Regions from separate parts of the Allobosea sp. LjRoot237 genome, predicted to be linked through region 1. Evidence: predicted binding sites of a transcription regulator. Region 1 holds the regulator's gene; the other holds the start of a gene.

Region 1 (5,616 bases):
GTGAACAGCGTCCGATCGGAAGGACCATGCAGATGCTTTCGACCCTGGAATTGAGCCCGCAGACGCTGGACGTCGACGCTCCCGTCCGCATCGCCGTCAAGAACCTCGATTTCTACTACGGCGAGCACAAGGCGCTGAAGAACGTCAATCTCGATTTCCGTGACCGCCACGTCACGGCGCTGATCGGCCCGTCGGGCTGCGGCAAGTCGACCCTGCTGCGCATCTTCAACCGCATCTATTCGCTCTATCCCGAGCAGCGGGCGACCGGCGAGGTCATGCTCGATGGCCGCAACGTCATCTCGAACCAGGTCGACGTCAACGAGCTGCGCTCGCGCATCGGCATGGTCTTCCAGAAGCCGACGCCGTTCCCGATGTCGATCTACGACAACGTCGCCTTCGGTATCCGCCTCTACGAGAAACCGCCGAAGTCGGAGCTCGACGATCGCGTTGAGGGCGCGCTGCGCCGCGCCGCGCTCTGGGACGAGGTCAAGGACAAGCTCAAGGCCTCGGGCATGGGCCTCTCCGGCGGCCAGCAGCAGCGCCTCTGCATCGCGCGCACCATCGCGCAGAAGCCCGAGGTCATCCTGTTCGACGAGCCGACCTCGGCGCTCGACCCGATCTCGACTGGCAAGATCGAGGACCTGCTCGAGCAGCTCAAGACCGACTTCACCATCGTCATCGTCACCCACAACATGCAGCAGGCGGCGCGCATCTCGCAGTACACCGCCTTCATGTATCTCGGCGAAGTCATCGAGTTCGCCGCCACCAACACGATCTTCATGAACCCGCACAAGAAGCAGACGCAGGACTACGTCACCGGCCGTTTCGGCTGACGCCCTGAAATCGTCGGCCAGCCCCGAAGGATACGCCCCGATGTCCGACCATATCGTCCGCTCCTACGACGCCGATCTCGAGGGCCTGCGCCGCAGCCTCGCCGAGATGGGCGGCATGTCCGAGCGCATGCTCGGCGATTCGACCGTGGCGCTGGTGCGCCGCGATACCGTGCTCGCCCAAAAGATCATCAGCGCCGACCAGCGCCTCGACAACCTGCAGCGCGACGTCGAGGAGAAGGCGGTGCTGACCATCGCCCGGCGCCAGCCGCTGGCGAACGATCTGCGCGAGCTGATCTCGGCGATCCGCATCGCCGCCGATATCGAGCGGGTCGGCGACCTCGCCAAGAACATCGCCAAGCGCGCCGTCGCGATCTCCGGCCAGTTCTCGCCGCCGCACCGCGCTGTCGTCGGCCTCGAACATATGAGCCGCCTGGTCCAGGCCCAGCTCAAGGACGTGCTCGACGCCTACGCCGCCAGCAACGAGCAGAAGGCGATGGAGGTCTGGCGCCGCGACGACGAGATCGACGCGCTCTACACCTCGCTGTTCCGCGAACTCCTGACCTACATGATGGAGGACCCGCGCAACATCACCTTCTGCACGCACCTCCTGTTCTGCGCCAAGAACGTCGAGCGCATCGGCGACCACACCACCAACATCGCCGAGACCATCCATTACCTCGTTACGGGTCAGTCGATCGATGAGACCCGGCCCAAGCTCGACACCACCAACATTCTCGTCGACCTGCCGGCGGCCAATGGCTGAGCTTGGCAGAGGTTTGAACGGACGCTGACATGCCCGCACGCATCCTGATCGTCGAGGACGAGGAGCCGCTGACCCTGCTGCTGCGCTATAATCTCGAGGCCGAAGGCTTCGAGGTCGACAGCGTGGCGCGCGGCGACGACGCCGAACTGCATCTGCGCGACCACACGCCGGATCTCGTCCTGCTCGACTGGATGCTGCCCGGCCTCTCCGGCATCGAGCTCTGCCGGCGTCTGCGCACAAGGCGCGACACCGAGCGCGTGCCGATCATCATGCTGACGGCGCGCGGCGAGGAGACCGAGCGTGTGCGCGGCCTTGCCACCGGCGCCGACGACTATGTCGTCAAGCCGTTCTCGTTGCCCGAACTGATCGCGCGCATCCAGGCGCTGCTGCGCCGCGCCAAGCCCGGCCATGTCGCCGGCCTGCTTGCCGCCGGCGATCTCGAGCTCGACCGCACGACGCGGCGTGTCCGCAGGGCCGGTGCCGAGCTGCATCTCGGGCCGACCGAGTTCCGCCTGCTCGAATTCCTGATGCAGGCGCCGGGCCGGGTCTATTCGCGGGCGCAACTGCTCGACGCCGTCTGGGGCCGCGACGTCTATATCGACGAGCGCACCGTCGACGTCCATGTCGGGCGCCTGCGCAAGGCGATCACGCCGGCCAATGCCAAGGATCCGCTCCGCACCGTGCGCGGCGCCGGTTACGCCTTCGACGAGACGTTTGCGCGCGCCTGACACCTCCGTCAGCGCGGCGCTGCAACGATGACCGCTGCGCCGGCGAGGCAGAGCGCGGCGCCGGCTAGGTCGTAGCGGTCGGGTGCGACCTTCTCGACCAGCGCCATCCAGACCAGCGACGCGATGATATAGACGCCGCCATAGGCGGCGAAGGCGCGCCCGGCCGCGGGGCTGTCGACCAGGGTCAGCAGCCAGGCGAAGGCTGCGAGCGAGACCAGGCCCGGCAGCAGCCACCAGACCGGCTTGTCCAGTTTCAGCCAAACCCAGAAGGCGAAGCAGCCGGCGATCTCGGCCAGCGCCGCTCCCGCATAGATCGCGATCGTAGCCATTACGTGCCCGGCCCGAAGGCTGCCGCGAGCCGGGCGAAGACAGGGCGGTAAGCCTCGGACGCCAGCGGTGTCAGCGATTGGGCCTCGTCGAAGGTGAACCAGCGGATTTCGCTGTGCTCGTCATTGCTGATCTCGGGTTCGCCTGCCCATTCGCCCACGGTGAACAGATGCCAGAGCGCGGGAGTGACGCCGTCCGTCTCCGTCGTCTCGATGGTCTCGAAGCGGCGGAAACCTGTCGGCGTGACGCCGATCTCCTCCTGGAGCTCGCGGACAAGGGCTGCCTCGGCGCTCTCGCCGGGCTCGACGTGACCACCGATCGTGTCCCAGCAGGATGGGCGGTTCCAGCGGTGCGCGGCTCGCAATCCCAGCAGGAGCCGCCCCTCCCTGATCGGCAGGGCACAGGCGTATTCGATCGGGCTAGATCCGGGGATGTTCATGGATGCCTCGTGCATCGAGCCTGGCTTCGACGAAAAAAGCCGGCCTTTCGGCCGGCTTCCGCTATTCTGGCAGTCTCGCGTCAGTTGCTCAGGCGCGAATGACCTTGCGGTCGCGGCGCCGGTCGGCCGCCGGCTGGTAGGCGATACGGGCGTGATAGGCGCAATAGGGCATTCCGGTCGCGCTGCGGCCGCCGCAGAAGCGGAATTCCGGGGTGGTCGGATCGCCCATCGGCCAGCGGCACATATACTCGCGCAGCTCCATGATCGTGACCCGCTCGGAGAACGGCACGACCACATCCTCGGACGGAGCCGGCTCGCGCGCGACCTGTGCCTCGGCCTCGATCTCCGGCGCGAACTGCGGGGCGAGCGCGGTATTACCGCGGGTCAGGCCGCCGCCACTGCTGTGGTGGCCGGCCGGGTGGCTCGGCGGGCGAGCCACCGGCTTGCGCGGGCGCGGTGTCGCCGAACCCGGGCTCTTGGCGCGGCCCGACAGTCCAAGGCGATGCACCTTGCCGATGACGGCGTTGCGCGTGACGTTGCCGAGCTCGGCGGCGATCTGGCTCGCGCTCAGGCCGTCGTTCCAGAGCTTCTTGAGCAGCTCGACGCGTTCCTCGGTCCAGGCTCCGGCTTCGGTCATGGAGTTGCACCTGTCTTCGTCATGTCCCGCTGGCACGCCGGCGAGGCATAGGGAGAGATCATGGCGGAATCCGATACCGGCAGCGCCCGTTGCTAAACGGAAGCCGTTACGCCCGGAACTGACGATACTGGAGACGCCGCACGAGATGTCGTATCTGACGAGGGAGACCATACAAGATGGCCTGACTCGGCCACAAGAGTCGCCGAATCGTAATTCGGCTTTTCCCCAGCCAATCACTGCAAACGGCGAAACGGTGAGTCTATTCGGCAACGCTGCCGCGAGGTCAGCCGCAATTGACAGGGCGGGGCCGGTTTTGCATAGTCGCCTCACGCAGCCGCCCCCATCGGGCGGCGCTTATGTTTTTGAGCGATCGGGATTTTCCATCGATGCGGCTTGACGCGCGACGAGACGGCGGGAACGGCCAGCGACGATAATGTCGCCGGCGGGTCGCATCATGCCGGCATCATGCCGAAAGCGCTCCGCATCTCCGTTCCCGATCTGAGGTTCCGCGCTTCCTCCCTGTTTCGCCGCAAGGATTTCGCTCCATGAGCACCGCTCCCGTTTCCGCCGCGTCCTCCGTTCTCCTGCCGACCTATGCCCGCGCCCCGATCGCTCTCGAGCGCGGCGAGGGCGCCTGGGCGATTGCCACCGACGGCCAGCGCTATCTCGATTTCGGCGCCGGCATCGCCGTCAATTCGCTCGGCCATGCCCATCCGCACCTGGTCGAGGCGCTGACTGCCCAAGCGCAGCGCATCTGGCACACCTCCAATCTCTACACGATGCCCGACGGCGAGAAGCTGGCGCGGCGGCTCTGCGAGGCGACCTTCGCAAGCCGTGTCTTCTTCACCAATTCGGGCGCCGAGGCGAACGAGTGCGCGATCAAGATGGCGCGCAAGTATCACGCCGCGAAAGGCCATCCCGAGCGCTATCGCATCATCACGTTCGAAGGCGCCTTCCATGGCCGCACGCTCGCGACCATCGCCGCCGGCGGCCAGCAGAAATACATCGACGGCTTCGGTCCGAAGGTCGACGGCTTCGACCAGGTGCCCTTCGACGACGAGAAGGCGCTGAAGGCGGCGATCGGGCCGGAGACCGCTGCGTTGATGATCGAGCCGATCCAGGGCGAGGGTGGCCTGCGCTCGGTGCCGATGCGTGTCCTCAAGCAGCTGCGCGAGCTTTGCGACGAGCATGGGCTGATGCTGATCTTCGACGAGATCCAGACCGGTGTCGGCCGCACCGGCAAGTTCTTCGCCTATGAGCATTACGGTGTCGCCCCCGACATCATGTCGATCGCCAAGGGCATCGGCGGCGGCTTCCCGATGGGCGCCTGCCTAGCCACCGAAGAGGCGGCCGCCGGCATGACGCTCGGCACGCATGGCACCACCTTCGGCGGCAACCCGCTCGCCATGGCGGTCGGCAATGCCGTGCTCGACATCATCCTGGCGCCGGGCTTCCTCGACCGCGTCCAGAAGACGGCGCTGCGTCTGCGCCAGTCGCTGGCCCAGCTCAAGGACCACCATCCCGCCGTGATCGAGGAGATCCGCGGCGAGGGGCTGATGCTCGGCCTCAAGCTCAGGACACCGAACACCGATTTCGTCGCCCAGGCGCGGGCAGCCGGCCTGCTCGTGGTCGCTGCCGGCGACAATGTCGTGCGCCTGCTGCCGCCGCTGATCATCGGCGAGAGCGAGGTTGCCGAAGCGGTGGCGCGGCTCGACAAGGCGGCGGGCGCGGTCGAGGCCGAGCTTGCCCGGCCGGCGGCGGAATGAGCATGGGGGCTCCAGTGCGTCATTTTCTCGACCTTTCCGATTTCTCCGCCGGCGAATTGCGCTCCATCCTCAGGGCCGGCGAGGAGATCAAGGCCCGTCGGCGTACGCCCGACGCTGCCGGCG
Region 2 (5,616 bases), 3.8 Mb from region 1:
GGCCCGCTTCGTTCCGGTGGCGAATCTTCCAGCGGAGGCGAGCATCCTGCCGCCGGATGACCACACGTCGCGCGCCATCGTCGTCGGCCTCGGCCGCGTCGGCCGGCTGGTCGGCGAGATGCTCGAGCAGCACAAGGTTCCCTATATCACCATCGACGCCGACGCCGCCCTGATCGCGACTCAGCGCCGCGCCGGGCGGCCGGCCTTCTACGGCAACGCGACCAAGCCGGACTTCCTGCGGCTCTGCGGCCTCGAGGACGCGACTGCACTGATCGTCACCATCGACAACCAGCGCGCTGTCGACGAGACCGTGACGGCAGCGCGTGCATTGCGGCCGGATCTGGTCATCGTCGCTCGTGCCCGCGATGCCAAGCACGCCCGGCATCTCTACGAGATCGGTGTGAACGACGCCGTGCCGGAGACGATCGAGGCCAGCCTGCAATTATCGGAAGCGGCGCTGGTCGGCCTCGGCGTGCCGATGGGCCTTGTCATCGCCTCGGTGCATCAGCGCCGCGACGATTTCCGCAGCGAGCTCAAGCCGGCGAGCGCGCTGCAGCCAGCGCTTCCACGTCACGCCCGCTCGCGGCGGCTGTAACGTTTTCTTGTCGTCTTTCCGGGGCAGGCCGCAGGCCTGAGCCCGGAATCCATGAACACGACGTTTCTCGTCATTGCGAGGAGCGTAGCGACGAAGCAATCCAGGAAGACGAAGAGCTCTGCCGCTCCTGGATTGCTTCGCTTACGCTCGCAATGACGGAGGGATCCTTGGCGCCGTCGTGGTCATGGGCTCCGGGCTCGACGCTGCGCGTCACCCCAGAAAGACGGCGCGATCCTACGCGAATTCCTTCCGCTCGGCCGGCTCCAGGCGTACGGAGAGAGTCGTCGACGCAGGCGCCAGCTCGGCGCGCGCCGGCTTCCCTGCCGCCGCAGACTGCATCGCGCGGCGCATATGGCCGTAAAACTGCTCGGCACTGCTGTGCCAGCTATGACGCTGGGCGAGTTCAAGCCCGGCCTCGCGCGGCAGGCGCAGCGCCGCGAGTGCGGCACTGCGCAGATCCTCGTCGAGCACCGCGGCCTGGCTGCCGGCGAAGACGTCGCTCGGCCCCTGCACCGGGAAAGCGGCGACGGGCAGCCCGCTCGCCGCCGCCTCCAGCAGCACGATGCCGAACGTGTCGGTCAGGCTCGGAAAGACAAAGACGTCGGAGGAGGCATAGATCGCAGCCAGCTCCTCACCCTCGCGCGCACCGAGGAAATGCGCATCCGGGAAGGCGCGCTTGAGGTCGGCGCGGGCCGGCCCGTCGCCGACCACGACCTTGCTGCCGGGCAGTCGCAGCGACAGGAAGGCTTCGAGGTTCTTCTCGACCGCGACCCGGCCGACGCTGAGGAAAACCGGCCGCGGCAGGTCGAGCACGCTCTCGGGCCGTGGATGGAACAAGGAGAGGTCGACGCCCCGCCCCCAGCGCAGGATGTGCTCGAAACCATTCGCACGCAGCTCCGCTTCGACGGTCGCTGTCGAGACCATCACCCCGGCGGCCGGTCCATGGAAGCGGCGCAGGAAACGATAGCTCCAGCTCTCGGGAATCGGCCAGCGCGCCGCGACATATTGCGGGAAGCGGGTGTGATAGCTCGTGGTGAAGGTCCGTTTCTGGGCAAGGCAGACCGCCCGCGTCAGCCAGCCGATCGGCCCTTCGGTCGCGATATGGATATGGTCCGGAGCGAACTCGGCGATACGCCGGGCGACATGCCGGCGCGTCGCCAGCGCGATGCGGATGTCGGGATAGGACGGCAGACCGACCTGCCAGAAGCCTTCCGGCGTCAGCATATGCGGGGTGACGCCGAACTCCGGCGCCGCCTCGACCATCCGCTCCAGCGAGCGCACCACGCCGTTGATCTGCGGGCGCCAGGCGTCCGTCGCGATCAGGACGCGCATCACGCCGCCTCGACGAGGCTCGGCACAGGGGCGGGACGCGTCGTCGGCGCCGGCAATGCAGGCTTCTCGCCCTTCTGCCGGTGCTGCGGCCAGCGGATAATCTCGAAGCGGCCATCGTCGTGCTCGACCACCGCCGTGCAGCTTTCGACCCAGTCACCGGTGTTGATGTAGGTCAGCCCGCCGATCTCGCGCTGGGCGGCGTGATGGATGTGCCCGCAGATCACGCCGTCGGCCTTGTGCCGGCGCGCCTCATCGGCGAGGCACTGCTCGAACTCGCCGATATAGTTCACCGCGTTCTTGACCTTGTGCTTGGCCCAGGCCGAGAGCGACCAGTGCGGCAACCGCAAGACACGGCGCACCCGGTTGATGCCGTGGTTGAGCACCAGCGCGACCGTGTAGGCCCAGTCGCCTAGGAGGGCGAGCCATTTGGCGTTGCGCACCACGAGGTCGAACAGGTCGCCATGGATCACCAGCATGCGCTTGCCGTCGGCGGTCTCGTGGACGATGTCGTCGACCAGCGTGATGCCGCCGAATTGCAGGCCTGTGTAGTCGCGCAGGAAGTCGTCGTGGTTGCCGGTGACGTAGATCAGCGTCGAGCCCTTGCGCACCTTGCGCAGCAGCTTCTGGACGACGTCGTTGTGCGATTGCGGGAAGTACCAGCCGCTCTTCAGCCGCCAGCCGTCGATGATGTCGCCGACCAGGTAGATTTTCGGCGCGTCATAGGCGCGCAGGAATTCCAGCACGAGGTCCGCTTGCGCTCCGCGCGTGCCCAGATGAAGGTCGGAGATGAAGATGCTGCGAACCTGTTTGGCGTCGCTGTCGTCGCTCATAGCAGCCGACCCGTCCTGTTACGATGCCTCCGGCGTGTGTCTGATTTGCACTACGCTTTGATGACGCGGCGGGAAAACCGTGCTTTGCCTGCGCTCACGAAAGCGAAGCTTGTTGAGGAGACGACGGATGGACCTTGGAATTGCAGGCCGCACGGCCATCGTTTGCGCTTCGAGCAAGGGGCTGGGTCGGGGCTGCGCGCAGGCGCTGGCGGAGGCCGGCTGCACGGTTATCGTCAACGGCCGCGACGCCAAGACGCTCGAGGAGACCGCAAGCGCGATTCGCGCCAGCACCGGCGCCACCGTGGTTGCCGTCGTCGCCGACGTCTCGACCAAAGCCGGCCAGGACGCGCTCCTCGCCGCGGCGCCCAGCCCCGACATCCTCGTCAACAACAATGGCGGCCCGCCGCCCAAGCCCTTCCGCGAGGTGACGCGCGAGGCGCTGCTCGAAGGCGTCGCGCAGAACATGGCGACTCCGCTCGAGCTGGTGCAGCGTGTCGTCGACGGCATGATCGAGCGGCGCTTCGGCCGCATCGTCAACATCACCTCGGCGAGCGTGCTGACCCCGCTGACCGGGCTCGACGTCTCGTCAGGTGCCCGCGCCGGCCTCACCGCCTTCCTCGCCGGCGTGGCGCGCGAGATCGCCCATGCCAACGTCACCATCAACAACATCCTGCCCGGCGTTTTCGCCACCGACCGGCTGACGACCTCGACCAAGCGCGTCGCGGCGATGAAGGGCATCTCCGAGGAGGAGGTGATGACACTGCGCCGCAACGAGATCCCGGCCGGCCGCTTCGGCGAGGCCGACGAATTCGGCAAGCTCTGCGCCTTCATTGCCAGCACCCATGCCGGCTACATCACCGGCCAGAACTTCCTGATCGACGGCGGCTCGTTCCGCACGAACTTCTGAAAACCGCCAACAGAGTTTGAGCCCTCATCCTGAGGAGGCCGCTCCGGCGGCCGTCTCGAAGGATGCTTCAGATGGCTCCGGAGTCTGCTGGAGCATCCTTCGAGACGCCATTCCTCGCGGAATGGCTCCTCAGGATGAGGGTCGAAGGACCTCTAACGTAACAAAGCCAACCCGAGCGCTATGACCATCGCCTATCGACGAGCTGTCCCCGAAGACACGCCAGCCTGCGTCATTCTGCGCGGCAGGACACGGGAGAACGCCTTCTCGGTCGAGCGGTTGGCCGCTGCGGGTGTCACGCTGGAAGGCTGGCGCGCCGCCATCGCCGATGGCAGCCTGCCGGGCCATGTCGCAACCTTTGGCGATGAGATCGTCGGCTATTGCTTCGGCGAGCGCGAGACCGGCGAGATCGTCGTGCTGGCGCTGCTGCCGGACTATGAAGGACAGGGCATCGGGAAGAGCCTGCTGGATCTGGTCGTCGACGAACTCCGGGCGCTCGGCTTCACCAGGCTGTTCCTTGGCTGCTCGTCCGATCCGACCGTACGCTCTTATGGCTTCTACCGGCACCTAGGCTGGACCTCGACCGGTACGTTCGACGACCGGGACGACGAGATCCTCGAATATCGACTCTCCTGATCGGCTGGTCGACGCCGCCTCCCGCACATCGCCGGTCCGATGTGCAAGATCGGTGCTTGGAACGGCTCCACGCTCATGGTCTAAGGAATGGAAGTCTTGCACAAGACTTCCATTCCTCGTGCCCGACCTTTTCCCTTGTCCCCGCTCCTCGGCATCAGCCTCAAGCTGCTTTCAGCCCTGTCGTTCACGCTGATGTCGGCCGGCATCAAGACGCTGGCCTCGCGCTATCCGACAGGCGAGCTCGTCTTCTTCCGCTCGTTCTTCGCGTTGATCCCGCTGATCATATGGCTGGCTTGGCGCCATGAATTCCCGGAAGCGCTCAAGACGAGCAATCTGCGCGGCCATCTCAAGCGTGGGGTCATCGGCTCGACCGGCATGTTCCTCGGCTTTGCCGCCCTGCATCTGCTGCCGCTCTCCGACGCGGTCGCGATCGGCTACGCCGCGCCGCTGATCGTCGTCGTGCTGGCGGCGCTGATCCTGAAGGAGCGCGTCCGCATCTACCGCTGGACCGCCGTTGCCGTAGGCTTCGTCGGCGTGTTGCTGATGCTTTCGCCGCATATGGGCGCGCAGGCCTTCGGACATGGCCTCTCGGGAGGGCCCGCCATCGGTGCGCTGCTCGCGCTTGCCGGCGCCTTCTGCTCGGCCTTCGCCTCGATCGAGGTCCGGCTCCTGACTCATACCGAGAAGACCGGCGCCATCGTCTTCTATTTCATGTCGCTGACCTCGCTGCTCGGCCTGCTGACGCTGGCGCTCGGCTGGACGGTGCCCGACCTGAAGGACTTCATCCTGCTCGTCACCATCGGCGTGCTCGGCGGCCTCGGCCAGATGCTGCTGGTCCAAGCCTATCGCTATGGCGACGCCTCGCTGATCGCCCCCTTCGAGTATTCGACGATGATCTGGGCGACGGCGCTCGGCTGGTTCGTCTTCGGCGAGTGGCCGCTCCTGGCCGTGCTCATCGGCTCGCTGATCGTGATCGCCTCGGGCATCTACGTCATCCTGCGCGAACAGCAACTCGGCTTGCTCAAGAAGGAGACTCGCGAAGCCGGCCCATCCCGCTCGGTCTGAGGCAGCCCGACTTGCCGCTTGGAGCGATCCGAGGCATTGTCCGCTAAGACAAACAATCGTTCTCTTTCCCAAACGGACAAATTCCTGAACGGGCAAGGCGCGACGGCAGGCAAGAGTGCAATGGGTATCGAAACCAGGGAACGTGGCGGCCGCGAAATTGAGTCGGGTGCACAGGTCATCTCCGGCCAGCTCGGCAAGACGATCCAGCGGTTGCGCAAGGCCTATAATCTCTCGCTCTCGGAGCTGGCCGAACA

What was found. Region 1 encodes PhoB, which activates phosphate uptake and scavenging genes when phosphate is short. Its sites were predicted from a motif close to TGTCATNNANCTGTCAT; they were not measured.
Region 2: a site for PhoB is predicted at 2,807-2,823, ahead of ACSQ24_RS07740 (UDP-2,3-diacylglucosamine diphosphatase). Genes of this name have one in related genera too.

What each region holds. Positions count from the first base shown of each region.
Region 1 covers NZ_CAXUQP020000001.1:5,363,127-5,368,742, reverse strand. The annotation lists gene pstA (phosphate ABC transporter permease PstA) at 1-4, shown strand, start outside; gene pstB (phosphate ABC transporter ATP-binding protein PstB) at 27-833, shown strand; gene phoU (phosphate signaling complex protein PhoU) at 874-1,596, shown strand; gene phoB (phosphate regulon transcriptional regulator PhoB) at 1,626-2,324, shown strand; gene ACSQ24_RS26030 (YnfA family protein) at 2,333-2,653, opposite strand; gene ACSQ24_RS26025 (NUDIX hydrolase) at 2,653-3,090, opposite strand; gene ACSQ24_RS26020 (GcrA family cell cycle regulator) at 3,179-3,727, opposite strand; gene ACSQ24_RS26015 (hypothetical protein) at 4,121-4,276, shown strand; gene ACSQ24_RS26010 (aspartate aminotransferase family protein) at 4,273-5,493, shown strand; gene argF (ornithine carbamoyltransferase) at 5,496-5,616, shown strand, end outside.
Region 2 covers NZ_CAXUQP020000001.1:1,594,865-1,600,480, reverse strand. The annotation lists gene ACSQ24_RS07750 (cation:proton antiporter domain-containing protein) at 1-595, shown strand, start outside; gene ACSQ24_RS07745 (glycosyltransferase family 4 protein) at 830-1,927, opposite strand; gene ACSQ24_RS07740 (UDP-2,3-diacylglucosamine diphosphatase) at 1,927-2,757, opposite strand; gene ACSQ24_RS07735 (SDR family oxidoreductase) at 2,885-3,664, shown strand; gene ACSQ24_RS07730 (N-acetyltransferase family protein) at 3,845-4,297, shown strand; gene ACSQ24_RS07725 (DMT family transporter) at 4,433-5,362, shown strand; gene ACSQ24_RS07720 (helix-turn-helix domain-containing protein) at 5,483-5,616, shown strand, end outside.